2 regions of the Streptomyces sp. NPDC052910 genome follow, and region 2 is predicted to be linked to the other one. Evidence: riboswitches for the same ligand, from Rfam matches in the RefSeq annotation. Region 2 holds a riboswitch; the other holds the start of a gene.

Region 1 (15,696 bases), on a different contig from region 2:
TGGAGCTACGCCCACCCCAAGGCGATCGAACTGGCCGAGCGCCTGGCCCACTACGCGCCCGGCGACCTGAACAAGATCTTCTTCACCACCGGCGGCGGCGAGGCCGTCGAGACGGCGTGGAAGCTGGCGAAGCAGTACCACAAGCTCACCGGCAACCCCGGCAAGTACAAGGTCATCTCGCGGGCAGTGGCCTACCACGGCACCCCGCAGGGGGCGCTGTCCATCACCGGCCTCCCGGCCCTCAAGGCGCCCTTCGAGCCCCTGGTCCCCGGCGCCCACAAGGTGCCCAACACCAACTTCTACCGCGCGCCGATCCACGGGGACGACCCGGAGGCGTTCGGCCGCTGGGCCGCCGACCAGATCGAGCAGCAGATCCTCTTCGAGGGCCCCGAGACCGTCGCCGCCGTCTTCCTGGAGCCGGTGCAGAACGCCGGCGGCTGCTTCCCGCCGCCGCCCGGCTACTTCGCGCGGGTGCGGGAGATCTGCGACCGGCACGGGGTGCTGCTCGTCTCGGACGAGGTCATCTGCGCCTTCGGCCGGCTCGGGACGATGTTCGCCTGCGACAAGTTCGGCTACGTGCCGGACATCATCACCTGCGCCAAGGGCATGACCTCCGGCTACTCCCCCATCGGCGCGGCCGTGGTCTCCGACCGGATAGCCGAGCCGTTCTTCAAGGGAAAGAACACCTTCCTGCACGGCTACACCTTCGGCGGCCACCCGGTCTCGGCCGCCGTCGCCCTGGCCAACCTCGACCTCTTCGAGCGCGAGGGCCTCAACCGGCACGTGCTGGACCAGGAGTCCGCCTTCCGCGCCACGCTGGAGAAACTGCGCGACCTGCCGATCGTCGGCGACGTGCGCGGCGACGGCTTCTTCTACGGCATCGAGCTGGTGAAGGACAAGACCACCAAGGAGTCGTTCACACCGGAGGAGTGCGAGCGGCTGCTCTACGGCTTCGTCTCGAAGGAGCTGTTCGAGGCAGGCCTCTACTGCCGGGCCGACGACCGCGGCGACCCGGTCGTCCAACTGGCCCCGCCGCTCGTCTCCGACCAGGGCACCTTCGACGAGATCGAGCAGATCCTGCGCGGCGTCCTCGGCGAGGCCTGGGCCCGGATCTGACGGTCCGGGGGCCCGGCGGGGGCTCGCGCGCGCCATGTCGGCGGTGCGCGCGGGCCCCTCGCCGGACCCTCCTCGCCCCTTCCCGCCCCATGAGGCCGTTTCCGCCCCCGCACACCCTCTTCGCTCCCTCGCGCCATGAGCCCGATGGGAGGAAAGTGGGCCACTCCTGGACCACTCCCGCGCCGAGCCTGGACCGGGGCTAGGATCCCCGTTCCGTACGGTGCCAGTGACCCAATGGCCCCCGGTTCGTTCACCCGGACAGGGGAACGGACCCTCCAGCGACCCGAGGTGTGCTCGAAATGGTGGCCCCGCCGGACAACGACGTGCTCTGGGCACGCGGCCTGCACTACTCCTACAACGGTTCCCCCGCCCTCGCAGGCGTGTCCGTCGGTATCCGCGAGGGCGAGGTCCTCGCGGTCACCGGGCCGCGCGGCGCGGGGAAGACCACCCTTCTCCAATGTCTTTCCGGCCAGCTCGTGCCCGACTCCGGCGAGGTGTGGTTCAACAGCGCGCCGGTGCACACCCTCCCCCGCCCGGCGCGCGAGCGGCTGCGGCGCGAGCGGTTCGGCTGGATCGACAGCGTCCCGCACCTCGTGCCCGAGCTGACCGGCTGGGAGAACGCCGCGCTCCCCCTGCTGGCCCGGGGCACCGGCCACCGCGCCGCCAAACAGGCCGCCGCCGAGTGGCTGGAACGCCTCGACGTGGGCGACTGCGCCCGCAAACGGCCCGGCGCGCTCTCCCGGGCCCAGTGCCAGCGCATCTCCGTCGCCCGCGCCCTGGCCTGCGAGCCCACCGTCGTCTTCGCCGACGACCCCACCGCGCCGCTGCACAGCACCGACCGGGCCCAGGTCCTGCGCACCCTCACCACCGCGGCCCGCTCCCACCACATCACGGTCGTCCTCGCGACACCGGACGACGAGGAAGCCGCGCTCGCCGACCGGACGGTCGGCCTCGCCGACGGCCGCCGGGGCGGCGGCATCCCCGCACCGGACGCTCCCGACGGGGAGGGCAGGGCCGCGTGCTCAGTCTCCGCCTGACCCGGGGCGCGCACCCGCTCGTCCTGCTCCGGCGCGTGCTGGTCGCCGCCGCCGCGGCGGGCGCCGCCTTCCTGCTGCTCTGCGCCCTCGGATACGCGGTCGCGCACCCGAAGCGGCCGGAGGAAGGGGTCGTGCGGCTGCTGTGGTGCGCGGTTCCCTGCGCGGCGGTCGTGTACTTCGCGCTGGCGGTGGCCCGGACGGACCCGGCCACCCGGCCCCGGGACGGGCTGGACGCGATCGGGCTCGGGCCGGTGCGGCTCGCCCTGCTGGCGGCCACCTCGACGGCCGTCACCTGCTGCCTGGGCAGCGGCGCCGCCCTCCTCGTCTACCTGGAGCTGCGGGGCGACCTCGGCGGCACCCCGCTGAGCGGAACGGCGCACCGGCTGCTGGACGGCGGCCACGCCCTGCCCTGGGCCGCCACCGTGACCCTGCTCGCCCTGCTGCCCGCCGTGAGCTCCGGCGTGTGCGCCCTCGTTCTGCGCCCGCGCGAGGCGGCGCGCCGGCGCCCGGGCCCGGCACACGCCCGTCCGCAGCCGGACGACACCGGCGTACCGTCGCGCGGCGCGCCCGTCCGGCCCTCGTACGCCGGGCTCCCCTGGGGCATCGCCGTCATCGCCACCGGCCTCGCCCTGGTGGCGTACGTGGGCCACGCGCCCGCGCCCGAACCGGGGCGGCTGCTCGCGCTCCCCGGCCAGGACGGCGGCGCCTCCCCCGGCCTCCTCGGCGGCTGGCTGCTCACCGTGCTGGGCCTGGTCCTGGCCGGGCCCGGGCTGACCCACTGGTGCGGGGCGGCGCTGGCGGCCGGGCGGCCCGGTCCCGTCCGGATGCTGGCCGGACGCATGCTCCAGGACGCGGCGACGCGCCTGGGCCGGCCGCTCGGTGTGCTGTGCGCGGTCGCCGCCGGTGCCCTGGCCGCCGCCGAGCTCTACGGTGTGGCCTGGGAGGCCGCCGGCCCCCGGCCGTTCGGCCCGCTCACCGGGCTGGGCGCCGCCGTGGTCATGGCCTGCGCCACCGCCACGGCGATCACCGCCGCTCTGGATACTCGGCAGGTGCGTTCCGAGACGACGGCGGCGTTGCTGCGGCTGGGGTTGCCGGGGTCGCTGCTGCGGGGCGCCGCCGCTGTTCGGACCGTCGCCCTGGTCGCCGTTCTCGCCCCGCTGACGTGGGTGATCGCGGAGTTGGCGGCGTTGCCGCTGACGCGGTGAGGGTGCCCCGGCCCCTCCCCTAGAGGGGGCACCCCCATATCACCGTTTCCTGGGGGCCAGCCCCCAGACCCCCGTGTCCTCAAGTGCCGGACGGGCTGAAACAGCCCGTCCGGCGCTTGAGGACAGCGCCCGCAGGGCGCTTCGGGGGTGCGGGGGCGTAGCCCCCGCAAGAAACGGTGAAAGGGAGGGGCCGGGGCACTCCTACACGCGCTGCGCGGACGCCTCGGGCGCCTCCGCGACGGTTGGCGCCGCCCCATGGCTGTCGGGCTCGCCGAACCAGGCGACAGCGACCGCGCCCGCCACGGCCAGGATGAATCCCAGGACGGCCACCCAGGCGAACCCCGCCCGAGAAGCGTCGCCGAGCAGCAGGACGCCGATGATGCCGGGGAGGATCGTCTCGCCGACGACCAGCGCGGCCGTCGCCCCGTTGACCGACCCGATCTGCAGGGCCACCGTGTGCAGGTACATGCCGACGCCACCCGAGATCAGGATCGCGTAGAGAGCGGGGTCGGCGAGAAGAGTGGGCACGTCGAACGGATCGATGCCGTCGAGTATGCGGACCCCGACACCGATGGCACCGAAGCCCAGCCCGGAGAGCAGACCGGCGAGGATCGCGGCCCGGGAGCCCATCAGCCGCACGGCCACCGTGCCACCGGCCATCAGCACGACGGAGATGATCAGCAGCCACCAGTGCGTGGACCGAGCGGTCTCCCCGCTGCCCTCGTGCCCGGCGGCCGTCGCGAGCAGCACCAGAGCGACGCAGACCACGGCGATGGACGCCCACTCGGGACGCTTGAGCCGGATGCCGAGCAGCTTGATGCTGAGCAGCGCCGTGACGATCAGGTTGGCGCTGATGACCGTCTGGGAGAGGAAGAGGGGCAGCATCCGGGCCGCGAGCGCGCCGAGGCCGAAGCCGAGGAAGTCCAGGACCGTACCGACCATGAACTCCCACGTCACGGCGGCCTTGGCGGTGGAGGACAGGCTGGGTCCGCCGTGCTGGGTCACGCCCGCCTCGGGGGACGAGGCCGCCTCCCGCTGAGCGGATTTCCGCGATCCCACGGCTTGCAGGACCGAACCCGTGCCGTAGCACGCCGAGGCCGCGACAGCCGTCACAAGGCCGATGATCACCAATTGCTCCGTTCGCCAATGAACCGCCTGCTCCTGAACCAGACGTCCAATGCGGCGAGGAAGTTGCCTTGGGTCAAGAACTGGTCAAGAAAAGAAGGGGGCCCGGGCGCTTCCCCGCCGTCCCGGGAGAACTCAGTCTCCCAGCACCACCACGTGCTCCGGGTCGAAAGCGACACGGACCCGGGCGCCCACCTCCGGCGCGTGCGCCAGCGCGCACGCTGCCTGGAGCGCCGGGCCGTGCTCCGGGCGCAAGGAGACCAGCACATGGTCGCCGCGGAAGGTCCGGGCCGTGACCTCGCAGGGAAGGCCGTCCTCCACCAACCGGACGCCGCCGGGCCGCACCAGGAGCGGAGACGCGCCCTCCGGCGCACCGGCCGGGACGGGCACCTTGCCCCACGGGGTGTCGGCCCGGTCGCCCGAGACCGTCGCGGGGACGACGTTGTCGAAGCCGAGGAAACGGGCCACGAACTCCGAGGCGGGCCGCCGCCACACCTCCAGGGGCGTGCCCTGCTGGGCGATCCGGCCGTCCCGCATCACCACCACCCGGTCGGCGAGCGCGAACGCCTCGCCCTGGTCGTGGGTGACCGCCAGCACGGTCGTGCCGAGCCGGCCGAAGAGCTGCCGCAGCTCGGTCACCAGCCGCTCGCGCAGGCTCCGGTCGAGCTGACCGAGGGGCTCGTCCAGCATCAGCAGCCGGGGACTCGGCGCGAGCGCCCGGGCCAGGGCGACGCGCTGCTGCTCGCCGCCGGACAGCGCGGCGACGGACCGGCGCCCGGCGCCCGGCAGGCCGACCAGGTCCAGGAGTTCCGTGACGCGCCCTCGGGCCTCGGCCCGGCCGGCGCCTCGGGTGCGCAGGCCGAAGGCGACGTTCGCCGCCACGTCCCGCTGCGGGAACAACTGGTGGTCCTGGAACATCAGCCCCACCCCGCGCCGGTGCACCGGCACTCCGCCGACGTCCTCGCCGGACAGGAACACCCGCCCCGCGTCGGCCCGCTGGAGCCCGGCGACCACCCGCAGCAGCGTGGACTTGCCGCTGCCGCTGGGGCCGAGGACACAGACGATCTCGTGCTCGGCCACGTCGAGGTCGACGGCGTCCAGGACGGTCCGGTCACCGAAGCGGACGGTGACGCCTTCCAGGCGCAGCATCGGAGCGGTCGGCATCGCAGCGGACGGCATCGCAGCGGTCGGCATCAGAACTCCCCCGTACGGTCGGTGCGGACGCGTTCCAGCACCAGCAGCGCCACGGCGCACACCAGCATCAGGATCGTGCTCAGGGCCATCGCCTGCCCGTAGTTCAGCTCCCCGGGCCGGCCCAGCAGCCGGGCCACGGCCACGGGAAGCGTGGGGTTGTCAGGACGGGCGATGAAGACGGTGGCGCCGAACTCGCCGAGGGAGACGGCGAAGGCGAAGCCCGCCGCGACCGCCAGCGCCCGGCCGACCATCGGCAGGTCCACCTCCCGCCAGACCCGCCACGGGGACGCGCCGAGCACCGCCGCGGCCTCCCGCAGCCGCGGGTCGACGGCGCGCAGCACCGGCAGCATCGTGCGCACCACGAACGGCACTCCGACCAGCGCCTGGGCCAGCGGCACCAGGATCCAGGAAGTCCGCAGGTCCAGCGGCGGCTCATCCAAGGCGATCAGAAAGCCGAAGCCGACGGTCACGGCGGAGGTGCCCAGCGGCAGCATCAGCAGCGCGTCGAAGCCGCGGACCAGCCGGCCCTCGCGCCGGGTGAGCGCGGCGGCGGCCAGTCCCCCGACGGCGACCGCGATGGCCGTGGCCGCGAGACCGTACGCCAGCGAGTTGCCGATCGTCTCCAGCGGGGCGACGCCGAGCACACCGTCGTCCCCGGCCGAGGCCAGGGCGCGGTAGAAGTCGAGGCCGTAGCCGTCGGGCCCGTCGAAGGAGCGCAGCACGAGCACCGCGAGCGGCAGCACGAGCAGCGCGGTCACACTGGCCAGCACGGCGGCCAGCAGCCCCCACTGGGCGGCGCCGCGCGGCCGGCGCGCGGTGCGGCGCGCGTCCACCAGGCGCAGGACGGACTCGCGCCGGCGCACGGTCCAGGCGTGCACCAGGAGCAGGGCGGCGACGGCGGCGAACTGGACGAGGGTGAGGACGGCGGCCGTCGGCAGGTCGAGCAGCTCGGCGGTCTGCCGGTAGATCTCGACCTCCAGCGTGGCGTACCGCGGGCCGCCCAGGATCTGGACGGCGCCGAAGGAGGTGAAGGTGAAGAGGAAGACCATCAGCGCCGCGGCGGCCACCGCCGGGGCGAGGGCGGGCAGGGTGATCCGCCGCCAGGCGGCGAACCGGCCGGCGCCGAGCACCCGCGCGGCCTCCTCCTGCCGGGGGTCGAGCTGCGCCCAGAGCCCGCCGACGGTCCGGACGACCACGGCGTAGTTGAAGAAGACGTGGGCGAGCAGGATCGCCCACACGGAGTTGTCGAGCCGGACGCCCCACAGCTCGTCGAGCAGCCCCCGCCGCCCGAGCAGCGCCAGGAAGGCCGACCCGGCCACGACGGTGGGCAGCACGAACGGGACGGTGACCACCGCCCGCAGCAGCCCCTTGCCGGGGAAGTCGAAGCGCGCCAGGACGTATGCGCCGGGGAGCGCGAGCACCAGCGTGAGCGCCGTGGAGGCCGCCGCCTGCCAGGTGGTGAACCACAGGACGTGCCCGGTCGCCGGGTCGCTGAGCACCTCGCCGATCCGGCCGAACCGCCACCGCCCGTCCGCCTTCAGCCCCCGCGTGACGATCGCCGCCACCGGATAGGCGAAGAAGAGACCGAAGAAGGCGAGCGGGACGGCCATCAGGCCGAGGCGGACACCCGTCCCTCGCGCTCCGCGATCCTTCGGTGCGGTTACTTCAGGACGATCGAGGACCATGCCTTGACCCACTGATCACGGTTCTTCGCGATCTTCTCGGGGGCGAGCGTCTGCGGGGCGTCGACCGTCGCGCCGAATTTCGTGAACAGCTCGGGCAGCTTCGCGTCCGTCACCACCGGCTTGACGTACATGCTGAGCGGCACGTCCTCCTGGAACCGCTTGCTCAGCAGGAAGTCCAGCAGCGCCTTGCCGCCCTTGGCGTTCTGCGCGCCCTTGAGCAGCCCGGCGTACTCGGTCTGCCGGAAGCAGGTGCCGGTCGCGACGCCGGTCGGCGCCTCGTCCGCCGACTTCGGCTGCGCCTTCATGCCCTGCACCTCGGCCGGCGGGCTGGAGGCGTAGGAGACGACGAGCGGCCGGTCGCCCTTGGCCTTGCGGCCGGCGGCGGAGCCGGAGAAACGGTCGTTGTACGCCTGCTCCCAGCCGTCGACGACCTCGACGCCGTTGTCCTTGAGCTTCTTCCAGTAGTCCTGCCAGCCTTCGTCACCGAACTTGGCCACCGTCGCGAGCTGGAAGGCGAGGCCCGGGGAGGAGGTGGCCGCGTTCTCGGTGACCAGCAGGCCCTTGTACTCGGGCTTCACCAGGTCGTCGAGGGTCTTCGGCGGCGTCAGCTTGTGGCCGGTGAAGTAGGCGCGGTCGTAGTTGACGCAGATGTCACCGGAGTCGACGGGCGTCACCCGGTGCTCCGCGTCGTCGGCCCGGTACTCCTTCGCCACCCGGTCCAGGCCCTTGGCCTCGTACGGCTCGAAGATCCCGTTGTCGAGGGCGCGGGAGAGCAGCGTGTTGTCCACGCCGAAGAACACGTCCCCCTGCGGGTGGCTCTTGGACAGGATCGCCTGGTTCACGGCCCGCCCGGCGTCGCCGCTCTTGAGCGTCTTGACCTTGTACCCGGTCTGTGCCGTGAACTCCTTCAGCACATCCGGGGAGACGACGAACGACTCGTGCGAGACGAGGGTGACCGTCTTGCCGCCGTCCGTCTCCTTGGCCTCGTCGGAGCCGCCGCAGGCCGCGAGGACCGGAACGGCCAGGGCGGAGACGGCGACGGCGCCCAGGGCACGCCGGAGGGTGGTGTTCATGGTCGAGCTGACTCCCTACGCCGGTACTAACCGGATCAGGTCCGAGGGTCTGCGGCGTGGCCGCACTCTCAGCGCTGTGTGCGCTCCCCTGTCGGATTGTTCATTTGTGCGAGCGGTGCGAGTGCACCGTATCAGTGCACCCGCCCGCTTCCCCGCCCTCGGCGAGGCTCAGCGCTCGGTCGCCGCCAACTGACCGCAGGCGCCGTCGATCTCCTGACCACGCGTGTCCCGGACGGTGACCGGGACGCCGTGGGCGGCGATCGCCGCGACGAACGCCCGCTCGTCCTCCGGGCGGGACGCCGTCCACTTCGAGCCCGGCGTGGGGTTCAGGGGGATCAGGTTCACGTGCACCCGCTTGCCCTTGAGCAGCCGGCCCAGCAGGTCGCCGCGCCACGCCTGGTCGTTGATGTCCCGGATCAGGGCGTACTCGATGGAAATCCGGCGGCCGGACTTCTCCGCGTACTCCCAGGCCGCGTCCAGGACCTCGCGGACCTTCCAACGGGTGTTGACCGGGACGAGCGTGTCGCGCAGCTCGTCGTCGGGCGCGTGCAGCGAGACGGCGAGGCGGCACTTGAAGCCCTCGTCGGCGAACCGGTGCATCGCCGGCACCAGGCCGACGGTGGAGACGGTGATGCCGCGCTGCGACAGCCCCAGGCCGTCCGGCTCGGGGTCGGTCAGCCGGCGGATGGCGCCGACGACGCGCTTGTAGTTGGCCAGCGGCTCGCCCATGCCCATGAAGACGATGTTCGACAGCCGCGCCGGGCCTCCCGGGACCTCACCGTCGCGCAGCGCCCGCATGCCGTCCACGATCTGGTGCACGATCTCGGCGGTCGACAGGTTGCGGTCCAGACCGGCCTGGCCGGTGGCGCAGAACGGACAGTTCATCCCGCAGCCGGCCTGTGAGCTGATGCACATGGTGACCCGGTCCGGGTAGCGCATCAGGACGGACTCGACGAGCTTGCCGTCGTGCAGCCGCCACAGCGTCTTGCGGGTGGTGTCGTCGTCGCACGAGATGTGCCGCACGACGCTCATCAGCTCCGGCAGCAGTTCGCCCGCGAGCTTCTCGCGGGCGGCGGCCGGGATGTCCGTCCACTGCGCGGGGTCGTGCGCGTACCGCGCGAAGTAGTGCTGGGACAGTTGCTTCGCCCGGAACGGCTTCTCACCGATGGCGGCGACGGCCTCCTTGCGCTCCGCGGGCGAGAGGTCGGCGAGGTGCCGCGGGGGCTTCTTGGCTCCGCGGGGGGCGACGAAAGTGAGTTCTCCGGGCTTAGGCATGGTTCTTCTAGTGTCGCAGACGCGCGGGTGGGGCCCGCCGTCCTGTGGACAGCGGGCCCCACCCGAGGGGAATACGCAGGTCAGCCGAGGTTCAGTCGGCGCCGACGAAAGCGACCGGCAGTGATCGCACCACCGGCGCCCGCGTCACCCGGCGCCGACGAAAACCACCAGCAGCAACCACACCACCGGCGCCGTCGGCAGCAGCGAATCCAGCCGGTCCATGATGCCGCCGTGACCCGGGAGCAGCCGGCCCATGTCCTTGATGCCCAGGTCCCGCTTGATCATCGACTCGCCGAGGTCGCCCAGGGTCGCGCTCACCGCGACGGCCAGGCCGAGCAGCAGGCCCTGCCACCACACCCCGTCGTCGATCAGGAAGCGCATGCACAGCGCGCCCGCCGCCATGGCGAACAGCACGGCACCGATCAGACCCTCGCGGGTCTTGCCGGGGCTGATGCGCGGGGCGAGCTTGCGCTTGCCGAAGCGCCAGCCCACCGCGTAGGCACCGGTGTCGCTGACCACCGTGAGGATCAGGAAGGTCAGCACCCGCCAGGCACCGTCGTCGGCTGCCAGCATCAAGGCCACGAAGGTGGCCAGGAACGGCACGTAGAACGCGGTGAAGATGCCCGCCGTGACATCCTTGAGGTAGTCGTCCGGCGGCTCGGTCATCCGCCACACCAGCACCGCGAGCGCGGTGAGGGCCATGGCCACCCACGCACCCTCGGCGCCGTCGGCGTACCCCGCGACGATCATCGCGGCCCCGCCGATGGCGAGCGGCACCAGAGGCGCCTTGATGCCCTTCCGCTCGGCGAGCCGGGAGGTCAGCTCCCACAGCCCGACCACCACGGCGACAACGATCACGCCGAGGAAGACGGGCTTGTAGACGAAGAGCGAGGCGACGATGACCGCGCCGAGCCCCAGGCCCACCCCTATCGCGGCGCGCAGATCGCGGCCCGCGCTCTTCTTCCCCGCCTTGGGCGCCTGGGGGGCGGGTTCCTGCGGCCGGATGTCGGGCTCCCCTCGGTGACGTTCGTCGCGTTCATCGCGTTCATCGCGGAACAGGGGGCCACCGAGGTGAGTGGCCCCCTGGTCACGGTCCTCCTGGTCTCCGCCTGCGTCGGGCACGATCGGCATGGCCCGAGTCTGCGCCGCCCCGGCCGCTTCGCGCACTGGACCCGCCGGGAACGGGGTGTGCCGGTCGGCGGATCCCCACTGCCCGGCGCGCGACGGGGTTCCCCAGGATGCGTCGTTCATCAGACCTCGAGCAGCTCGGCTTCCTTGTGCTTGAGCAGCTCGTCCACCTGCGCCACGTACTTCGCGGTGGTGTCGTCGAGCTCCTTCTCGGCGCGGCGCACCTCGTCCTCGCCGGACTCCTTGTCCTTGACGAGCTTGTCCAGGGCGTCCTTGGCCTTGCGGCGGATGGAGCGGATCGAGACCTTGGCGTCCTCGCCCTTGCCCTTGGCGACCTTGATGAACTCCCGGCGGCGCTCCTCGGTGAGCTCGGGGAAGTTCACTCGGATGATGTTGCCGTCGTTGCTGGGGTTGACGCCCAGGTCGGAGTCGCGAATGGCCTGCTCGATGTTGCGCAGGGCGCTCTTGTCGAACGGGGTCACCACGGCCATGCGCGGCTCGGGGACCGAGAACGACGCCAGTTGGTTGATGGGCGTCAGCGCACCGTAGTAGTCCGCCACGATCTTGTTGAACATCGCCGGGTGGGCACGCCCGGTGCGGATCGCCGCGAAGTCCTCCTTGGCGACCACGACGGCCTTCTCCATCTTCTCCTCGGCTTCGAGGAGGATCTCTTCGATCACCACTTGCTCCTGGTGTTATCAGTAAGCAGAGCCTCGCCCCTGCGCGCGTCTTCTCCTGCACGGTGTCCGACCGGCAGGCGGTTGTCCATCCCCGGGCCGTGGTCTTCCCGCGGCCCCGGGTTGCCGTCCGCCGCTGCCCGGGGGGCGCGGCGGACGGCCGTACGGGCGTCTCAGTCCCGCGTGCCCTGGTCGCTCACGAGCGTGCCGATCTTCTCACCCTTGACGGCGCGGGCGATGTTGCCCTCGGCGAGCAGCTCGAACACCAGGATCGGCAGCTTGTTGTCCATGCACAGGCTGATGGCGGTGGCGTCCGCGACCTTCAGGCCGCGCGCCAGCACCTCGCCGTACTCCAGGGCGTCGAACTTCACCGCGGCGGGGTTCTTCTTCGGGTCCGAGTCGTAGATCCCGTCGACACCGTTCTTGCCCATGAGGATCGCCTCGGCGTGGATTTCCAGGGCGCGCTGGGCGGCGGTGGTGTCGGTGGAGAAGTAGGGCATGCCCATGCCCGCGCCGAAGATCACGACGCGGCCCTTCTCCAGATGGCGCACGGCGCGCAGCGGAATGAACGGCTCGGCGACCTGGCCCATGGTGATGCCGGTCTGGACGCGGGTCTCGACCCCCTCCTTCACCAGGAAGTCCTGGAGGGCGAGGCTGTTCATGACCGTGCCGAGCATGCCCATGTAGTCGGAGCGCGCCCGGTCCATGCCGCGCTGCTGGAGCTCGGCTCCGCGGAAGAAGTTGCCGCCGCCGATGACGACGGCGATCTCGTAGCCCTCGCGGACCACGGCCGCGATCTCCCGGGCGATGGCGTGCACGATATCGGGGTCGACACCGAGCCCTCCGCCGCCGGCGAAGGCCTCGCCGGACAGTTTCAGCAGGAACCGGCGGGGTTTCCCGTGGTCGTCGCTCTTGCCGTCGGCGGCCCTGTGGGCGTCCGCACCCTGATTCATTGGAGTTCTCCTCGTGCACATACGAAGAAGGCCATTGCCGGTGGGTCCTTTCGGTTCCCTGTGCGGCAATGGCCTCCTCGTCACATCAGCGGCCGGCCGGTGACCGGTCGGCTGCGTACGACCCTAGCGGGTCGCGGGTCAATCGCTGCCCTGCCGAGGCTCAGGCGCCGACGCGGATGCGGGCGAAGCGCTTCAGCGTGACACCGGCCTCGTCCAGGATCTTCTGGACGGTCTTCTTGTTGTCCTTGGCGAAGGGCTGGTCCAGCAGGACCTGCTCCTTGAAGAAGCCGGTGACGCGACCCTCGACGATCTTCGGGAGGGCGGCCTCGGGCTTGCCCTCCTCGCGCGCGGTGGCCTCGGCGACGCGACGCTCGTTCTCCACGACCTCGGCCGGGATGGCGTCACGGGAGAGGAACTTCGGCGCGAACGCGGCGATGTGCTGCGCGACGTCCTTCGCGACCTCGGCGTTCTCCTTGTCCAGCTCGACCAGGACGCCGACCTGCGGGGGCAGGTCCGCGGCGGTGCGGTGCATGTACGCGGAGACGTAACCGCCGGCGAACGCCGCGAAGCGGTCCACGACGATCTTCTCGCCCAGGGTGGCGTTGGCCTCGTCGATGAACGCCTGGACGGTCTTGCCGGCCTCGATCTCGGAGGCGAGCAGGGCCTCGATGTCGGCGGGGGCGGTCTTGGCGACGTGAGCGGCGAGCGCGTCGGCCACGGCGATGAACTTCTCGCCCTTGGCGACGAAGTCGGTCTCGCACTTCAGCTCGACGATGACACCGGAGGTGTTGTCGTCGGCGATGGAGGAGACGACGGCGCCGTTCTCGGTCGTGCGGGACTCGCGCTTGGCGACGCCCTTCAGGCCCTTGACACGGACGATCTCGACGGCCTTCTCGAGGTTGCCCTCGGCCTCGTCGAGCGCCTTCTTGCAGTCCATCATGCCGGCGCCGGTGAGCTCACGGAGCTTCTTGACGTCAGCGGCGGTGAAGTTCGCCATCGTTGAAATCCTTCTTGTGCACTGTGCCCCGCCGTGCCGCTCGGCACCCGGCGGGGCAGGTCCGTCTTGAGGTCACCACGACGGCCGGCCCCCGTCCACCGGACGGAATCCGGCCGTGGATCCACCAGGGACGGCGGGGTCACGCTGTGCGTGGCGCCCGCCGTCCGGTACGGCAGGGTCAGGCCTGCTCGGCGTCCGCGGCCGGCTGCTCAGCCTCGGCCTCGGCCTCGGCGGCGGGCGCCTCGGCAGCGGGAGCCTCGGCGGCGGCCGGGGCCTCCTCGGCAGCCTTCTTGGCGTCCCCACCCTCGAGCAGGTCGCGCTCCCACTCGGCCAGCGGCTCGCCGGCCTTCTCGCCCGGCTTCTGGTCGCCGGTCGCGGCACCGGAGCGGGCGATGAGGCCCTCGGCGACGGCGTCGGCGATCACGCGGGTGAGCAGGGTGACGGAGCGGATCGCGTCGTCGTTGCCCGGGATCTTGTAGTCGACCTCGTCGGGGTCACAGTTGGTGTCGAGGATGGCGACGACCGGGATGCGGAGCTTGCGCGCCTCACCGACGGCGATGTGCTCCTTCTTGGTGTCCACGATCCAGACGGCGCTGGGCACCTTCTGCATCTCGCGGATACCGCCGAGGGTCTTCTCCAGCTTGGCCTTCTCGCGGGAGAGGACCAGGAGCTCCTTCTTGGTGAGGCCGGAGGCGGCCACATCCTCGAAGTCGATGAGCTCGAGCTCCTTCAGGCGCTGCAGGCGCTTGTAGACGGTCGAGAAGTTGGTGAGCATGCCGCCCAGCCAGCGCTGGTTGACGTAGGGCATGCCGACGCGGGTCGCCTGCTCGGCGATCGCCTCCTGGGCCTGCTTCTTCGTACCGACGAACATGATGGAGCCGCCGTGCGCGACGGTCTCCTTGACGAACTCGTAGGCGCGGTCGATGTACGACAGCGACTGGAGCAGGTCGATGATGTAGATGCCGTTGCGCTCGGTGAAGATGAAACGCTTCATCTTCGGGTTCCAGCGACGGGTCTGGTGACCGAAGTGGACGCCGCTCTCCAGCAGCTCCCGCATCGTGACGACGGCCATGGCCGTGCTCCTTGTGATACTCGGTTTCCACGGCGGCCGGGCGGCCGCCGCTCCTGACGCCCCGGAGCGCCCGCCGTGCGCCGCTCCCCGCTGGGGAGCCGTTCACGGACCGAGGGACGCGGCCACCGCGCTGCCCGGGAAGGGTCTGACGCGACAGTGGCGGGGCGTGCGAAGTCGACCCGGTGACCCGGATCGCCAAGAGAAGTGTACGGGACCGGGGAAGGGGTGGGTGACGGCGTTGTCCACAACCAGCGGGTAATCCACAGGTCCGGCTCAAGATCCCCTGGAATCAGGGAGTTCCGTCACGGTGGGCGCATGCACTCGCTGAGGTTCTCGCGCTTTCTTCTGGCCGCGGTGGTGGCCGCGGTCGTGCTCGTCTGTGCGCTGCCGGCGGTGGCCGGTGACGGCCCCCCGGCCCCACCGGTCGCACCGGTCGCCCGGGTCTGGCCGGTGGGCACCCGCCCGCCGATCTCCCGTGGCTGGGACCCGCCCGCCGCGCCCTGGGGCCGCGGCCACCGGGGCGTCGACCTGGCCGCCGTCCCCGGCACCCCGGTCCGGGCGGCCGCCGCCGGCGTCATCTCCTTCGCCGGGACGGTCGCCGGGCGGGGTGTGGTCGCCGTGGAACTCGCGGGGATCGGTGGCCCTCCGTTGCGGACCACATACGAGCCGGTGGCCGCGGTCGGGGTGCGGCGGGGGGAGCGGGTGGCGGCGGGCACGGTGCTGGGCGAGCTGGGGCCCGGGCCCTGGCACTGCGCTGCGGGCTGTCTGCACTGGGGGCTGCTGCGGGGGCGGGAGTACCTGGATCCGCTGGAGCTGCTGCCGGGGTGGCTGGTGCGGCGGGGGCCGTCGCGATTGTTGCCCCTGTCCCTCCCCCAGAGGGGGCACCCCCATTCGCCGTTTCTTGCAGGGGCTGCGCCCCCGCACCCCCGAAACCGCGCGGAGCCACGAAAAGGGGGTCCGGGGCGCAGCCCTGGAAGAAACGGTGAATGGGGGTGCCCCCTCTGGGGGAGGGACCGGGGCAGCCACCCCCGGGGCGTCAGCCCCGGACCCCCCGCAACGCCATCCCCACCGCGACGGCGGTGACCCGCTCCGGCTCCTCCACACCGAGCTCGATCCGCCGGACAGCCGCGTCCACGACACCCTGAAGCATCATCGCGAC
Region 2 (15,696 bases):
GTCCACCTGACGGGCATCGGCGGCGACCACGTGGCCTGGTGCTCGGAGGGCTACTACCACCGGCTGCTGCGGACGCGCCCTTGGTTCGCGCTGCGGCGGCTGCGCGGTTTCCGCACCCTCTACCAGTGGCCCCTGGTCCCGACCGTGCGCACGCTCGCCGACTCCCGCCCCTACGGCCGCTGGCTGGCCTCCACGGCGGCGCACCTGCGGGACCCGCTGCCGCCCGGCGCCGAGGGGGCGCTGGGCTGGGACACGCCGCCCCGGCTGTTCCCCTGGGTCACCCCCGAGGCCGCCGACACCGTCCGGCGGGCCCTGCGCCGGGCCGCCGCGACCGCCGAGCCGCTGCACCGGGACCGCGGCCTCCACCAGGACCTGGAACAGATCCGGATCTGCGCCCGGATCGTCCGCCAGTGGGACCTGATGGCGGCACGGGCCGGACTGCCCATGGCGTCGCCGTTCTTCGACGACCGGGTGATCGAGGCGTGCCTGGCCGTCGACCCGCGCGCCCGCGTCACCCCCTGGGAGTACAAGCCGCTGCTGGGGGCGGCGATGCGCGGGATCGTCCCGGACGCGTGCCTGGCCCGCACCGACAAGGCGCACGCCTCGATGGACGCGTCGAACGGGCTGCGGGAACACCGGGGCGACCTGGTGAAGCTCTGGGAGGACTCGTCCCTGGCCCGACTGGGGCTGGTCGACGCCGACGCCCTGACCGCCCTCGCCCGGCGGCCCGCAGCGCCCGGCCTGAGCGAGGCGATCCTCTACTCCACGATCGGCTGCGAGGTGTGGCTGCGGACCCTCGCCCGCTGACCCGCACCCGCACTCGCACCCCAGGACCGCGGACGACGGCGTCCGCAGGAAGGGAAGCTCCATGGCACTGCGGTTCGCCCCGGACGTCGCCACGGCGGAGACCGCCTACGGCACGGTCCTCCTCGACCAGCGCAAGGGCCGCTACTGGGAGCTCAACCCCACCGGCACGCTCGTCGTCCGCACCCTGATGGGCGGCGGCGGGGAGACGGACGCCGTGGAGGCGCTCGTCACCGAGTTCGCCGTGGACCGGCGGCGGGCCGCCGCGGACGTCGCCGCGCTGGTCGCCCTGTTGCGGGACGCGGGGCTGGCCGCATGACCACCCCCAGCGCCCTGGTCCGGCCCTCCGGCGTCCCGTTCCCCCGGCGGCTGGCCGCGCGCTGCGCCCTGGCCGTCGCCTTCCCGCTCGCCCTGCTGCCGCCCCGCCGGCTCCGCTCGGTCCTCGCCCTGCTCCGCCGGGGCGCCGCCCCCGCCTCGTACGGACGGGCCGCCGCGGCGCGCCGGGCGGTGTGCGCCGTCAGCCTGTACTGCGCCGGGCCGCGCGGCTGTCTGCCACGGTCGATCGGCACGGCCCTGCTGTGCCGGTTCGACGGCCACTGGCCGACCTGGTGCACGGGGGTGCGCAAGGTGCCGCCGTTCAGCGCGCACGCCTGGGTGGAGGCGGAGGGCCGGCCGGTGGACGAGGGCGTTCCGGACGATTACTTCAGCCGGCTGCTCACCGTCGCCCCCGCCCCGGCGTCCCGGCGCCGGCCGCTGCCGTGACCCCGGCCGGGGCCGGGCGGCGCGGTCCTGGCGCGGTCCGCACGGTGTTCGGGCTGACCACCGGCCACCGGACGGCGCTGGCCACCGCCACCGCCCTCACCCTGGTGGGATCGGCCCTGGGGCTGGCGCAGCCGCTGCTCGCGCAGCGGATCGTGGACGCGAGCGCGGACGGCCGGCTGCTGTGGCCGCTGCTCTTCCTGGCCGCGCTGTTCGTGGCCGAGGCCGCCACGGCCGCGGTGGGCCGCTTCCTGCTGGAGCGGATGGGCGAGGGCGTCGTCCGCGCGCTGCGCCACCGCCTGACCGGCCGGCTGCTGCGGCTGGACATGCGGGAGTACGAGCGCCACCGCACCGGCGACCTCGTCTCCCGGGTCACCGTCGACACCACCGTGCTGCGCGAGGTCGTCTCCCAGGCGCTGGTCGACCTGGTCACCGGGGTGCTGGCCTCGGCGGGGGCGGTGGCGCTGATGCTCTGGCTCGACCCACTGCTCCTCCTCCTGGTCGCCCTCACGGTGGCGGCGGCCGCCGCGGTGGTGACCTGCGTCCTCAGCGGGATCCGCACGGCCTCGGAGCGGACGCAGCACGCCGTCGGAGCCGTCGCGGCCGATCTGGAACGGGCCCTGGGCGCCCTGCCGATGGTCCGGGTGCACCGGGCCGAGGAGCGGGAGGCCGCCCGGATCGGGGAGCGGGTGGACGCGGCGTACGGCGCCGGGGTCCGCACCGCGCGGCTGGCGGCGGTGATGAGCCCGGCGGTCGAACTGGCCGTCCACGGCTCGTTCCTGCTCGTCCTGGTCATCGGCGGGCTGCGGGTGGACGGGCGCACCCACAGCCTCGGCGGCCTGGTCGCCTTCCTGCTGTACGCCAGCTACCTGGTGGTGCCACTGTCGTCGGTGTTCCGCGCGGCGGGGCTGATCCAGCGGGGTGTGGGGGCGCTCGGGCGGGTGGAGGAGGCGCTCGGGCTGCCGGTGGAACCGACGGGTGCCGCACAGCCGGAGCCGGCTCCGGACACGCTTTCCCCTGTCACCTCCCCATCCCCCGCAACCCCACCGACCTCTGTCATCCCACCGGCCTCCTCAGCCCCTCCCGTCCTGGCCCTGGAACACGTCGAGTTCGGTTACCGCCCCGGCCGGCCGGTGCTGCGCGGCGTCTCGCTGGAGGTGCCGCCGCACCGGCAGATCGCGCTGGTGGGCCGATCGGGGGCGGGGAAGAGTACGGTCTTCGCGCTGGCCGCCCGCTTCTACGAACCGGACGCCGGGCGACTGCTGTTCGACGGCCGGCCGGCGACGGCCATGTCCCGTACGGAGTGCCGGGCGCGCATCGCCGTCGTCGACCAGAACACCCACATCGTCCACGGCTCCCTGTGGGACAACATCACCTACGCGGCACCGGGCGCGAGCCGGGCCGAGGTGCGGCGGGTCGTCGAACTGGCCCGGCTCGCCGAGGTGGTGGACCGGCTGCCGGGCGGGCTCGACGGGCCGGTCGGGGAGCGGGGCGCCACCCTGTCGGGCGGCGAGCGCCAGCGGGTGGCGCTGGCCCGGGCCCTGCTCACCCGCCCGGCGCTGCTGCTGCTGGACGAGCCCACGTCACAGCTCGACGCGGTCAACGAGCTGGCCCTGGGGCGGGTGATGCGCGAGATCACCGAGGAGTGCGCGCTCCTGGTGATCGCCCACCGGCTGTCCACCGTGCAGAACGCCGACCGCATCGTCGTCCTGCACGAGGGCCGGGCCGTGGCCGCCGGCCGGCACGAGGACCTGCTGTCCACCTGTGCCGCCTACCGCGAACTGGCGGCGGCACAGATGCTGCGGACGGTCTGAGACGGACCGGGACCGTCCGGCCGAACCGGACCGAACCGGACCGGACCGGATCAGCCGAGCGGTTCAGCCGAGCGGTTCAGCCGCCGAGCTTCGGCAGGCCGCCCAGCCCGCCGGGCAGCTTGGCGCCGCCGCCCTGCCGCGTGAAGGTCTCCTTCGGGCCGCCCTCCCAGAAGACGACCAGGGAGGTGGCGTCGGACTTCTCGATCAGCCCCATCGACCGCTTCTCGCCGTTGTCCGAGCACTTGAGCATGAAGGACTTGCCGCGGAGGGGGCCGGTGCAGGTCCGCTTGCCGCCGTCGGACGCCAGGGCGACCTGCCCGGCGGCGATGGTCAGGGCGACCGGTCCGTCGGCGGTCCGCGCCAGGTAGACGCCCTCGGGGGAGCCGGCGGCCGGCTTGCCCTCGGAGCCGCCTCCGGTCGCACCGCCGCCCTGGGCGGGAGCGGCGGACCGGGCCGTCGCCTGGTCCGGCTTGGCGTCGGCCTTCTTGCCGTCCTTGTCGTCACCGCCGCTGGAGCATCCCGTCATCAGCACAGCGGCCACCAGTGCCGCCCCCGTGATCCGTGCTGCCTCGCGCACCGGCCGTCTCCTTCTGCCATGATCCAAAGTTGAACAGGAACACGACAACCTACCGGAGCCGACGGCCGCCCCACGGCCGGATGGCGCGCCTCAGTCCCGCTCGCGGATCCGGCGGGCCAGTCGGGCGGCGGCGTCACCGGGGTCGTCGGCCTCGGTCAGGGCGCGGACGACGACGATCCGCCGGGCCCCGGCGTCCAGGACCTGGTCGAGGTTGCCCTCGTCGATGCCGCCGATGGCGAACCAGGGCCGCTCGGGCCGCAGCGCCGCGGTGTGCCGGACCAGGGAGAGACCGGGCGCGGGGCGGCCGGGCTTGGTGGGCGTGGGCCAGCAGGGGCCGGTGCAGAAGTAGTCCACGCCCGGTTCGCTCATCGCCGCCTCGGCCTCGGCCTCGCTGTGCGTGGAACGGCCGATCAGCACGTCGTCGCCGAGGACGGCCCGCGCGGCGGGCACGGGCAGGTCGCCCTGGCCCAGGTGCAGGACGTCGGCGCGGATCGCGTGGGCGACGTCGGCGCGGTCGTTCACCGCGAGCAGCCGGCCGTGCCGGCGGGCGGCGTCGGCCAGGACGGGCAGGTGCTCCAGCTCCTCACCGGCCTCCATGCCCTTGTCGCGGAGCTGTACGACGTCCACGCCGCCGGCGAGGACCGCCTCCAGGAACTCCGGCAGGTCGCCCTGGCGCTTGCGCGCGTCGGTGCACAGGTACAGGCGGGCCCCCGCGAGGGCCTCGCGGGCGGAGCCGGCCGGGGCGTGCGGGAGCGTACGGGCGGTGGCGGACATCGTGGGTTCCCCCCGGGGTCGGCGGTGCGCGGACGGGACGGGCCCGTCCGCGCACCGCGGGCGGTTCACTGCGGAACGGTCAGACGGCGAGCGCCTGGGCGCGCCGCTTCACCTCCGTGCCGCGATTCTCCCGCAGCGCCTGCGCGGGCGTGCCCGGCAGGGTGGGGTCGGGAGTGAACAGCCACTCCAGCATCTCCTCGTCGGTGAACCCGTCGTCCTTGAGCAGGGTCAGGGTCCCGGCGAGGCCCTTGATCACCTTGCCCTCGCCGATGAAGGCGGCGGGCACCTGGAGCGCCCGGTTCTCCCCGCGGCGCACGGCGATCAGTTGGCCCTCCTTCACCAACTGCCGTACGCGTGTCACCTCCACGTCGAGCATCTCGGCGATGTCGGGGAGGGTGAGCCACTCGGAGACGAGGGCGTCGATCTTCGTGTCAATCTCGGTCACGGGACAAGCCTGCCATCCGCCACGGACAGCCGGTACCCGGGGACACCCGGGGGAGGCGGTTTGGCCCGTCCGGCGTTCGAGGTCAACCGCGCGGAGCGCGGTTTCAGAGGGCACGGGGGCTCGCCCCCTCAAGAAACGGTGAAAGTGGGGGTCCCCCCTCCGGGGGAGGGACCGGGGCACCTCACCCCACCGCCGCCTTCAGCGGCACCGCCGGATCGGCCACCCGCGCCCGGTCCACGACCGCGCCCTTCTCGATCAGCTTCCGTCCCTGCGCCAGGTCCCGCGGCCGCCCCACGGCCAGCACCGCGACCAGGACGCCGGCGCGCAGCCAGCACACCGTCCACGCCGCCCCCGCCGGATCCCCGCGCCACACCAGTTCGTCGGCGGCCGCGTGGTGCCCCGCGTACTGCACGAACCGCCCGAACTGCTCGGACCAGAAGTACGGCACCGGGTCGTAGACCGGCCCCTCGGCCGGCCCGTGCGCGATGTTCGCCGCGACGGTCTTCGGCCCCTGGAGGGCGTTGTCCCAGTGGTGGACGAGGAGCCGTTCGCCGTACCGGGCGGAGGGGAAGGAGGCGCAGTCCCCGACCGCGTACACGTCCGGGACGGACGTCCGCAGCCGGTCGTCGGTGACGACGGACCGGTCCGCCGCGAGCTCGACGCCCGAGCCGGCGAGCCAGTTGGTGGCCGGCCGCGCGCCGATGCCCACCACGACGGCGTCGGCGGTGAGCCGCGTCCCGTCCGCCAGCAGCACGGCGCCCGGCTCCAGGGCGGCCACCCGGGCGCCGGTGAGCAGCCGGGCACCGCTCTGGGCGTACCAGTCGGCCATGTGCGCGGCGACCTCGGCGGGCAGCGCCCCGGCCAGCGGCCGGTCGGCGGCCTCGACGACGGTCACCCGGCAGTTGGCCTCGCGGGCGGCGGTGGCGAACTCGGCGCCGATCCAGCCGGCGCCGACGGCGACCACGTCGCCCTTGCGCTCCAGCAGCGGGCGCAGCCGCTCCGCGTCGTCCAGGGTGCGCAGCAGGTGCACGCCCGGCAGGTCCTCGGCGCCGGGCAGTTGGACCGGCTCGGCGCCGGTGGCCACCACCAGGACGTCGTACGGGACCGGGCCGCGCACCGTGTCGACCTCGTGGTCGGCGGGGCGCAGGCCGGTGACCTCCAGCCCGAGTCGGAGCTCGATGTCCAGGGAGGCGAAGTCGACCTCGAAGGCGGACCCCTCCGCCTTGCCGAGCAGCACCGCCTTGGACAGCGGCGGCCGGTCGTAGGGCGGGTGGGGCTCGGCGCCCAGCAGGGTGATCGTGCCCTCCCAGCCCTGCTCGCGGAGGGCGACGGCGGTCTGCACGCCGGCCATGCCGGCGCCGGCCACGACGACGCGCCGCCGCGCCGTGCCCCCGGCTGTGTCCTCGGCTGTGTCCTCGGAGTGCCCGGGGGCCGTACCACTGCGGGTGTTCGTCTGCTCACTCACCTGATCACTGTAGGGGGGCGGACGAGGTCTCCCGGAGCACCGTGCGGCGAGACCTCCGACACAACACCACCGCGCCGCGCGCCTTCCGGCGGCCTCCCGCCGCCTTCCGCCGCGTTCGCGGCCCGTACTAGGGTGGCCGGTGCACAAGCACTCGCGGGAGCCCGGACGGACCGGGCTGAGAGGGAGGCTGGACGGCCTCCGACCGTACGAACCTGATCCGGGTCATGCCGGCGAAGGGAGGGGCTGGACGCCCATGCACGCGTCTTCTCGCTCAGCACCGTACGACGCCCTGGTGGTCGGCGGCGGGATCATCGGCCTGGTGACCGCCTGGCGGGCGGCCCAGCGGGGCCTGCGGACCGCGGTCGCCGACCCGGCGCCCGGCGGCGGGGCCGCCCTGGTGGCGGCCGGAATGCTGGCGGCCGTCACCGAACTGCACTACGGCGAGCAGGCGCTGCTCGCCCTCAACCTGGCCTCCGCCCGCCGCTACCCCGGCTTCACGGCCGAGCTGGAGGAGGCGAGCGGCCGGGACACCGGCTACCGCGCCTGCGGCACCCTGGCCGTCGCCCTCGACGCCGACGACCGCGCCCACCTGCGCGAACTCGGCGCGTTCCAGCAGCGCTGCGGCCTCGACGCCCAGTGGCTGTCCGGCCGTGAGTGCCGCCGCCTGGAGCCGATGCTCGCCCCGGGCGTCCAGGGCGGCCTGCGGGTGGACGGCGACCACCAGACCGACCCCCGGCGGCTGGCCGCCGCCCTGCTGACCGCGTGCGAACGTGCCGGAGTGGCCTTCCACCGCGCGGCGGCCGCCCGGGTGCTGCTGGACGGCGACCGGGCCGTCGGCGTCGAACTCGCCGACGGCGAGCGGGTCGCCGCCGGTCAGACCGTGCTGGCGGCCGGCAGCCACAGCGGCCGGCTGGCCGGGTTGCCGGACGACGTCCTGCCGCCGGTCCGCCCGGTCAAGGGCCAGACCCTGCGGCTGCGCGTCCCCGAGGCGTACCGGCCGTTCCTCTCCCGCACCGTCCGGGCGGTCGTCCGCGGCGGTCACGTCTACCTGGTCCCCCGCGAGAACGGCGAGCTGGTGATCGGCGCGACCAGCGAGGAACTCGGCTGGGACACCACCGTCACCGCCGGCGGCGTCTACGAGCTGCTGCGCGACGCGCACGAGCTGGTGCCCGGCCTCACCGAACTGCCGCTCGCCGAGACCTCGGCCGGGCTGCGCCCCGGCTCCCCCGACAACGCGCCCCTGCTCGGCCCGACCGGACTCCCCGGCCTCCACCTGGCCACCGGCCACCACCGCAACGGCGTCCTGCTGACCCCGCTCACCGGCGACGTCATGGCCGAGGTGCTCACCACCGGACGGCTGCCCGAGGAGGCCCGTCCGTTCAGCCCCCGCCGGTTCGCCGCGCCGGCCGGCCCCCGCCCGTCCTCCCTCGCTCAGGAGCCCTCCGCATGACCGGCACGGAATCGCCCCGCGTCTCCGGCACCCCCGCCGTCCACACGGTCCACGTCAACGGCGAGCGGCGCACCGTCCCGCCCGGGACCACCCTCGCCACGCTCGTCACAGGCCTCACGGGCGCCGACTCCCCCGGCGGCGTCGCCGCCGCCGTCAACGAGACCGTCGTCCCGCGCGGCCGCTGGGCGGACACGCCCCTGCGCGACGGCGACCGGGTCGAGATCCTCACCGCGGTCCAGGGAGGCTGACATGGCGGACGACGTGCTCACCATCGCCGGCACCCCCTTCACCTCCCGCCTCATCATGGGCACGGGCGGGGCACCCAGCCTCGACGTCCTGGAACGGGCCCTCCTCGCCTCGGGCACCGAACTCACCACCGTCGCGATGCGCCGCCTCGACCCGGCGGTCCGCGGCTCGGTCCTCTCCGTGCTCGAACGGCACGGCATCCGGGCCCTGCCCAACACGGCCGGCTGCTTCACCGCCGGCGAGGCCGTCCTCACCGCCCGGCTGGCCCGCGAGGCGCTGGGCACCGACTGGGTGAAGCTGGAGGTCATCGCCGACGAGCGCACCCTGCTGCCCGACCCCATCGAGCTGCTCGACGCCGCCGAGATCCTGGTCGACGACGGCTTCACCGTCCTGCCGTACACCAACGACGACCCGGTCCTGGCCCGCCGCCTGGAGGACGTCGGCTGCGCCGCGATCATGCCCCTCGGCTCCCCCATCGGCTCCGGCCTCGGCATCCGCAACCCGCACAACTTCCAGCTCATCACGGAACGGGCGAAGGTCCCGGTGATCCTGGACGCGGGCGCGGGCACGGCGTCGGACGCCGCCCTGGCCATGGAACTCGGCTGTGCCGCCGTCATGCTCGCCTCGGCGGTGACGCGCGCCCAGGAGCCGGTCCTCATGGCGGAGGCGATGCGGCACGCGGTGGAGGCGGGCCGGCTGGCGCACCGGGCGGGACGGATCCCGCGCCGCCACTTCGCGGAGGCGTCGTCGCCCACGGCGGGCAGGGCGGTCCTGGACCCGGAGCGGCCGGCGTTCAGCGCGCGCTGAGAGGGGTGGCCCCGGCCATTTCGGCCCGTCCGGCGTCTGAGGACGAGCGGCGGAGCCGCGAAAAGGGGGCCCGGGGCGCGGCCCCGGGAAACGGCGAAAGGGGGGACCGGGGCACGACCACCCCGCCGTCCGGACGCACGAGCGTACGGCCCGCCCCCGATCACTCGTAGACTCGTCAACCGTGGATACGACCCTGCCGGACCCCTTCGTCGACCAGTTGCTCGACGGCCGCTACCGCATCGAGGCGCGGGTAGCCGCGGGCGGCATGGCCACGGTGTACCGGGCCCTGGACACCCGGCTCGACCGGGTGGTCGCCGTGAAGGTGATGCACCCCGCCCTCGCCGCGGACAAGGTCTTCGTCGAGCGCTTCATCCGGGAGGCCAAGTCCGCCGCGCGCCTGGACCACCCGAACGTGGTGGGCGTCTACGACCAGGGGACGGATCGCGGATTCGTCTACCTCGCGATGGAGTACGTGGCCGGCTGCACCCTGCGGGACGTGCTGCGCGAGCGGGGCGCGCTCCAGCCGAGGGCGGCGCTGGACATCGTGGAGCCGGTGCTGGCCGCGCTGGGCGCCGCCCACCGCGCGGGGCTGGTGCACCGGGACATGAAGCCGGAGAACGTGCTGATCGGCGACGACGGCCGGGTCAAGGTCGCCGACTTCGGACTGGCCCGCACCGTGGGCACCAGCAGCGCCACCAACACGGGGTCCATCCTGGGCACCGTCTCCTACCTCGCGCCCGAGCAGATCGAGCACGGCACGGCGGACACCCGCACCGACGTCTACGCGTGCGGCGTCGTCCTCTACGAGATGCTCACCGGCGTCAAGCCGCACAGCGGCGCCAGCCCCGCCCAGATCCTCTACCAGCACCTGCACCGGGACGTGCCGCCGCCGTCGCAGGAGGTCCCGGGGATGGCCCCGGAGCTCGACGACCTGGTGACGGTGGCCACCGCCCGCGACCCCGAGCTGCGGCCGTCGGACGCCGTCGGCATGCTCGGCCTGGTCCGGGCCGCGCGCGCGACGCTGACCCGCGAGCAACTGGACGCCCGGCCCCCGCTGGCCGGGGAGCGGGTCGCGGTGGACGACGAGGACCCGACGAGCGTCCTGCCGCGTCCGGTCACCGCGCAGCCGCTGCCTCCGGCGGAGGCGCCCGCACCGGACCCGATGGACATGACGGCGCGCATCGACGGCGCCCTCGAGCCCCCGCCGCCCGCTCCCCCGGCCCGCCCCCGGCGGCTCGCCGCCCTGCGGCGCCGGCCGCGGCGCGCGGTGCTGGTGGTGGCCGGTGTGCTGCTGGCGCTGCTGGCCGCTACGGGCGTGTGGTACATCAACGCCGGTCAGTTCACCTCCGTCCCCGCCGTGCTGGACCTGACCCAGGCGGACGCGGAGAAGAAGCTGGACAAGGCCGGGCTCAAGCTGCGGATCCGGCCCGAGTTCAGCGACACCGTCGAGCGCGGCCACGTGATGTCCACCGACCCCAAGCCCGGCGAGCGCATCCGGCACACCGGCCGGGTGACGGTGGTCGTCTCGCGCGGCCCGGAGCGGGCCGAGGTGCCCAACGTCGTCGGCATGCGGCTGGACGAGGCGAAGAAACGGATCACCCAGGCGGGTCTGACGGTCGGCGACGTCCGGACGCAGTTCAGCGACGAGACCCCGCAGGGCGAGGTGCTCGCCAGCGACCCCCGGGGCGGTGACGAGCGCCGCCCCGACACGCCGGTGTCGCTGATCGTCAGCAAGGGCGAGCCGGTGGAGGTGCCGGACGTGTCCGGCCTGTCGCCCGACGACGCCCAGTCCGTGCTGGGCGACGCGGGCCTGCGGATCAAGGTCTCGGACGCGCAGGTCTACTCCGACCGGGACAAGGGCGACGTCGCCGAGCAGTCCCCCGCCCGGGGCGTGCAGGCGGCCAAGGGCGACACCGTGACCGTCACCCTGTCCAAGGGCAAGGAGATGCTCACCGTCCCCGACGTCACCGGGAAGAGCGAGGCCGAGGCCAAGCGGATCCTGGCCGCCGCGGGCTTCGAGGTCCGGGTGGACCGGCCGTTCTTCTTCCCCCGCGACTCCGTGGAGAGCCAGTCGGTCCGGGCCGGCGACAAGGCCGCGCGCGGCGACACGATCACCATCCGCCTCAAGGGAGCACTGTGATGTCCGGCACCGCGACGGCGGGCATACCCCGCAACCCCGTCGGCGGCCACATCCCGGTGGCCGGCGGCCTGGCCCGCACCGGCCTGCCGTACGCACGCGAGATCGGCGCCGAGGCCGTCCAGGTCTTCGTCGCCAACCCGCGCGGCTGGGCGACCCCGCCCGGCAGCCCGCGGCAGGACGAGGAGTTCCGCGCGGGCTGCGCGGAAGCCGGGCTGCCGGTGTACGCCCACGCGCCGTACCTGATCAACTTCGGCTCCCACACCGAGGCGACCGCCGAGCGGTCCGTCGAATCACTGCGGCACTCCCTGCGGCGAGGCCGGCAGATCGGCGCCCGGGGCGTCGTCGTCCACACCGGCGCGGCCACCGGCGGCCGGCCGCGCGCCGAGGCCCTGGCCCAGGTGGGCGAACGGCTGCTGCCGCTCCTCGACGAGCTCACGGACGACGAGGACCCTCGCCTGCTGCTGGAGCCGACGGCCGGGCAGGGGGCGTCGCTCTGCTCCTGGATCGCCGATCTCGGCCCCTACTTCGAGGTGCTCGCGCACCACCCGAAGCTCGGCGTCTGCCTCGACACGTGCCACCTCTTCGCGGCGGGCCATGACCTCGCCGCTCCCGGCGGCATGAAGGCGGCTTTGGACGAGCTCGTCTCCGTCGTGGGGCCGGGGCGGCTCGGCCTCATCCATGCGAACGACTCCAAGGATGTGGCCGGGGCGCACAAGGACCGGCACGAGAACATCGGCGCCGGTCATATCGGGGCCGCGCCGTTCGCGGAGCTGTTCTCCCACCCGGAGACGGCGGGCGTCCCGCTGACGATCGAGACGCCGGGCGGGAAGGACGGGCACGCGGCGGATGTGGCGCGGCTGAAGGGGTTGCGGGGCTGAGGCCCCGGGGAGTCGCCCCGGCCCCTCCCTTTCACCGTTTCTTGCGGGGGCAAGCCCCCGCACCCCCGAAACCGCGCTCCGCGCGGTTGTCCTCAAACGCCGGACGGGCTCACCCTCCAGGGACCCCTAAAGCTCGGGCCCGTCCCCCGGCGCCTCCTGGTACGAGTACCGCTGCTCCGCCCACGGGTCCCCCACGTTGTGGTACCCGCGTTCCTCCCAGAACCCCCGCCGATCAGCCCTCATGTACTCGACACCCCGCACCCACTTCGGCCCCTTCCACGCATACAGATGAGGCACCGCGAGCCGCACGGGAAACCCGTGTTCGGCGGTCAGCAGTTCACCGTCCTTGTGCGTGGCGAAGATCGACCGGTCGGAGGCGAAGTCGGAGAGCCGCAGGTTGGAGCTGTAGCCGTACTCGGCCCAGACCATGACGTGGGTGACGTCGGGCGCGGGAGGGGCGAGGTCGAGGATGGTGCGGGTGGCGACGCCGCCCCACTCGGCGTCGAGGACGCTGTACTTGGTGACGCAGTGCAGGTCGGCGACGACCGTCGTGTACGGCAGGGCCGAGAACTCCTCGTGCGTCCAGCAGCGCTTGTCGCCGTCGGCGGTCGCGCCGAAGACCCGGAACTCCCAGCGGTCCGGGCGGAACCGCGGTACGGGCCCGTAGTGGGTCACCGGCCAGCCGCGCTGGAGACGCTGCCCCGGAGGCAGCCGGAGATGTTCCCCTTTACGGCTTTCCGACTGACCCGACCGTCCCGACTGACCCATGCCTCCATGGTGTCAGACCCCGGCGGATGCCGGTGACCGGGGGCCGCCCGCTATCCCGACAACTCCCACTAAGTGTGCACTTACTGGACGGCCCGGTGGGCCGGTGCGAGGATGCGCGCATCCTGCCGGTATGAGCTTGGGAAGGAGCCCGCGCGATGCAGGGCGACCCGGAGATCATCGAATTCCTCAACGAGCAACTGACGGGCGAGCTGACCGCCATCAACCAGTACTTCCTGCACGCGAAGATGCAGGAACACCACGGCTGGACCAAGATCGCGGAACACACGCGGGCGGAGTCGTTCGACGAGATGCGGCACGCCGAGGTCCTCACGGACCGGATCATCTTCCTGGAGGGGCTGCCCAACTACCAGCGGCTCTTCCACGTCCGCGTGGGGCAGACGATCACGGAGATGTTCCAGGCCGACCGGCAGGTCGAGGTGGAGGCGATCGACCGCCTCCGGCGCGGGGTGGAGGTGATGCGGGCCAAGGGCGACATCACCTCGGCGAACATCTTCGAGTCGATCCTCGCGGACGAGGAGGACCACATCGACTACCTCGACACCCAACTGGAGCTGATCGAGAAGCTGGGTGAGCCGCTGTACCTGGCGCAGTTCATCGAGCAGTCGAGCGGCGAGGCGTCACACTAGGCCGCGCGGGCGATCCCGTCCGCCGGCGGCACGGGCGGCGCCACCGGTGGTACGGCCGGCACGGTCGGTACGGACGACACCGGCGGTACGGAGGGGGCGGGCGGCGCGGCCGGCCCCGCCGTCGGTACGAGCGCGTTCGGGTCGGCGCCCAGCGGATCCCGGGAGCCCCGGTCCACCAGTTCCCGCCGCGGGCAGGCGCCCCGCCCGAGCAGGGCCTGGATGCGCCGTACGCAGCTTCCGCAGTCCGTGCCCGCCTTGCTCGCGGACGCGATCTGCCGGGGCGTGCACGCGCCGTTCTCCGCGTGCTCACGCACCTGCTGCTCCGTGATGCCGAAGCACGAGCAGACGTACACGCGGTCACCGCCTCGCCGAAGGAGAAGATCAAAAAGGTAGGTAACCCTTACCTTACCCGCACCGCTCCGGCGGCGACAACGCGCGGGTACGCCGAGGGGCGCGGATCACAGATCCGCGCCCCTCGCGTATGCCGGGTCAACGACCCTCACTGGTCCCGGTACATCTCCGCGACCAGGAAAGCCAGGTCCAGCGACTGACTGCGGTTGAGCCGCGGGTCGCAGGCCGTCTCGTACCGCTGGTGGAGATCGTCGACGAAGATCTCGTCGCCGCCGCCCACGCACTCGGTGACGTCGTCGCCGGTGAGCTCGACGTGGATGCCGCCCGGGTGGGTGCCCAGCTCCTTGTGGACCTCGAAGAAGCCCTTGACCTCGTCCAGCACGTCGTCGAAGCGACGGGTCTTGTGGCCCGAGGCCGCCTCGAAGGTGTTGCCGTGCATCGGGTCGGAGACCCACACCACCTGGGCACCGGACGCCGTGACCTTCTCCACCAGGGTGGGCAGCTTGTCGCGGATCTTGTCCGCGCCCATCCGGGTGATGAAGGTCAGCCGGCCCGGCTCGCGCTCCGGGTCCAGCCGCTCGATGAGGGTCAGCGCCTCCTCGGGCGTGGTCGTCGGACCCAGCTTGACCCCGATCGGGTTGCGGATCTTCGACGCGAACTCGATGTGCGCCCCGTCCAACTGCCGGGTGCGCTCGCCGATCCACACCATGTGGCCCGACACGTCGTACAGCCGGCCGGTCCGCGAGTCGACGCGGGTCAGCGCCGACTCGTAGTCCAGGATCAGCGCCTCGTGGGAGGCGTAGAACTCGACGGTCCTGAACTCCTCCGGGTCCACCCCGCAGGCGTTCATGAAGTTCATCGCCCGGTCGATCTCCCGCGCCAACTGCTCGTAGCGCTGGCCGGAGGGCGAGGAGCGGACGAAGTCCTGGTTCCAGGCGTGCACCTGGCGCAGGTCCGCGTAACCGCCCGTGGTGAAGGCGCGCACCAGGTTCAGCGTGGACGCCGACGCCTGGTACATCCGCTTCAGCCGCTGCGGGTCCGGGGTACGGGCCTCCGGCGTGAAGGCGAAGCCGTTCACCGAGTCGCCCCGGTAGGTCGGCAGGGTCACGCCGTCCCGGGTCTCGGTCGGCTTGGAACGCGGCTTGCTGTACTGGCCGGCGATCCGGCCGACCTTGACGACCGGCACGGAACCGGCGTACGTGAGCACCGCCCCCATCTGGAGCAGCGTCTTGAGCTTGTTGCGGATCTGGTCCGCGCCGACCGCGTCGAACGCCTCGGCGCAGTCGCCGCCCTGGAGCAGGAACGCCTCGCCCCGGGCCACGGCGGCCAGACGCTGACGCAACTGGTCGCACTCACCGGCGAAGACCAGCGGCGGATAGGACTCGAGCTCGGCGATCACATCGCGCAGAGCCTCGGAGTCCGGCCAGTCAGGCTGCTGCGCCGCGGGCAGGGAGCGCCAGGTGTTGCCACCGGCGTGGATTTCAGCGTTCACGGTCACGCTCCCACATTACGGGGTGCGGGCACCCGTCCATCCGGAGGACCGGACTGTGAGACGAACTTCTCCGCCATCCGGCACATCATCCGGTAAGGTGCGCGGCATGTACGCGTACAGCAACCAGAACTGGTGGTGGACCGCTCATCCGGCGGCCCACTGACTGCGCGTACCCAACCGACGCGAGGCCGCCCGAGGGGCGGCCTTCGGCGTTTCCGGGCCCGGCCGTTCCTCTCCCACCGGAAGGAACCCCCGTGCACGACACCACGACCGCCGCCC

What was found. Region 2 has a riboswitch for thiamine pyrophosphate ahead of thiO (glycine oxidase ThiO). Riboswitches for the same ligand answer to the same signal wherever they lie in the genome.
Region 1: another riboswitch for thiamine pyrophosphate. It lies ahead of ACZ6X9_RS00380 (thiamine ABC transporter substrate-binding protein); the one in region 2 lies ahead of thiO (glycine oxidase ThiO).

Annotation. Positions count from the first base shown of each region.
Region 1 covers NZ_JBVJJR010000001.1:87,279-102,974, forward strand. The annotation lists gene ACZ6X9_RS00350 (aspartate aminotransferase family protein) at 1-1,116, shown strand, start outside; gene ACZ6X9_RS00355 (ABC transporter ATP-binding protein) at 1,416-2,153, shown strand; gene ACZ6X9_RS00360 (hypothetical protein) at 2,135-3,358, shown strand; gene ACZ6X9_RS00365 (hypothetical protein) at 3,560-4,486, opposite strand; gene ACZ6X9_RS00370 (ABC transporter ATP-binding protein) at 4,619-5,677, opposite strand; gene ACZ6X9_RS00375 (ABC transporter permease) at 5,677-7,362, opposite strand; gene ACZ6X9_RS00380 (thiamine ABC transporter substrate-binding protein) at 7,338-8,435, opposite strand; TPP riboswitch at 8,431-8,535, opposite strand; gene rlmN (dual-specificity RNA methyltransferase RlmN) at 8,604-9,710, opposite strand; gene ACZ6X9_RS00390 (phosphatidate cytidylyltransferase) at 9,855-10,961, opposite strand; gene frr (ribosome recycling factor) at 10,961-11,518, opposite strand; gene pyrH (UMP kinase) at 11,689-12,468, opposite strand; gene tsf (translation elongation factor Ts) at 12,629-13,465, opposite strand; gene rpsB (30S ribosomal protein S2) at 13,644-14,537, opposite strand; partial or broken gene ACZ6X9_RS00415 (M23 family metallopeptidase) at 14,853-15,401, shown strand; gene ACZ6X9_RS00420 (TetR/AcrR family transcriptional regulator) at 15,574-15,696, opposite strand, start outside.
Region 2 covers NZ_JBVJJR010000003.1:317,053-332,748, forward strand. The annotation lists gene ACZ6X9_RS12380 (lasso peptide isopeptide bond-forming cyclase) at 1-807, shown strand, start outside; gene ACZ6X9_RS12385 (lasso peptide biosynthesis PqqD family chaperone) at 869-1,123, shown strand; gene ACZ6X9_RS12390 (lasso peptide biosynthesis B2 protein) at 1,120-1,566, shown strand; gene ACZ6X9_RS12395 (ABC transporter ATP-binding protein) at 1,563-3,377, shown strand; gene ACZ6X9_RS12400 (hypothetical protein) at 3,454-3,954, opposite strand; gene thiE (thiamine phosphate synthase) at 4,045-4,728, opposite strand; gene ACZ6X9_RS12410 (Rv2175c family DNA-binding protein) at 4,808-5,173, opposite strand; gene ACZ6X9_RS12415 (NAD(P)/FAD-dependent oxidoreductase) at 5,355-6,638, opposite strand; TPP riboswitch at 6,782-6,894, shown strand; gene thiO (glycine oxidase ThiO) at 6,892-8,088, shown strand; gene thiS (sulfur carrier protein ThiS) at 8,085-8,336, shown strand; gene ACZ6X9_RS12430 (thiazole synthase) at 8,338-9,141, shown strand; gene pknB (Stk1 family PASTA domain-containing Ser/Thr kinase) at 9,323-11,281, shown strand; gene ACZ6X9_RS12440 (deoxyribonuclease IV) at 11,281-12,159, shown strand; gene ACZ6X9_RS12445 (sulfite oxidase-like oxidoreductase) at 12,286-12,927, opposite strand; gene bfr (bacterioferritin) at 13,083-13,574, shown strand; gene ACZ6X9_RS12455 ((2Fe-2S)-binding protein) at 13,571-13,927, opposite strand; gene ACZ6X9_RS12460 (class II 3-deoxy-7-phosphoheptulonate synthase) at 14,074-15,423, opposite strand; gene ACZ6X9_RS12465 (trp operon leader peptide) at 15,524-15,580, shown strand; gene ACZ6X9_RS12470 (anthranilate synthase family protein) at 15,672-15,696, shown strand, end outside.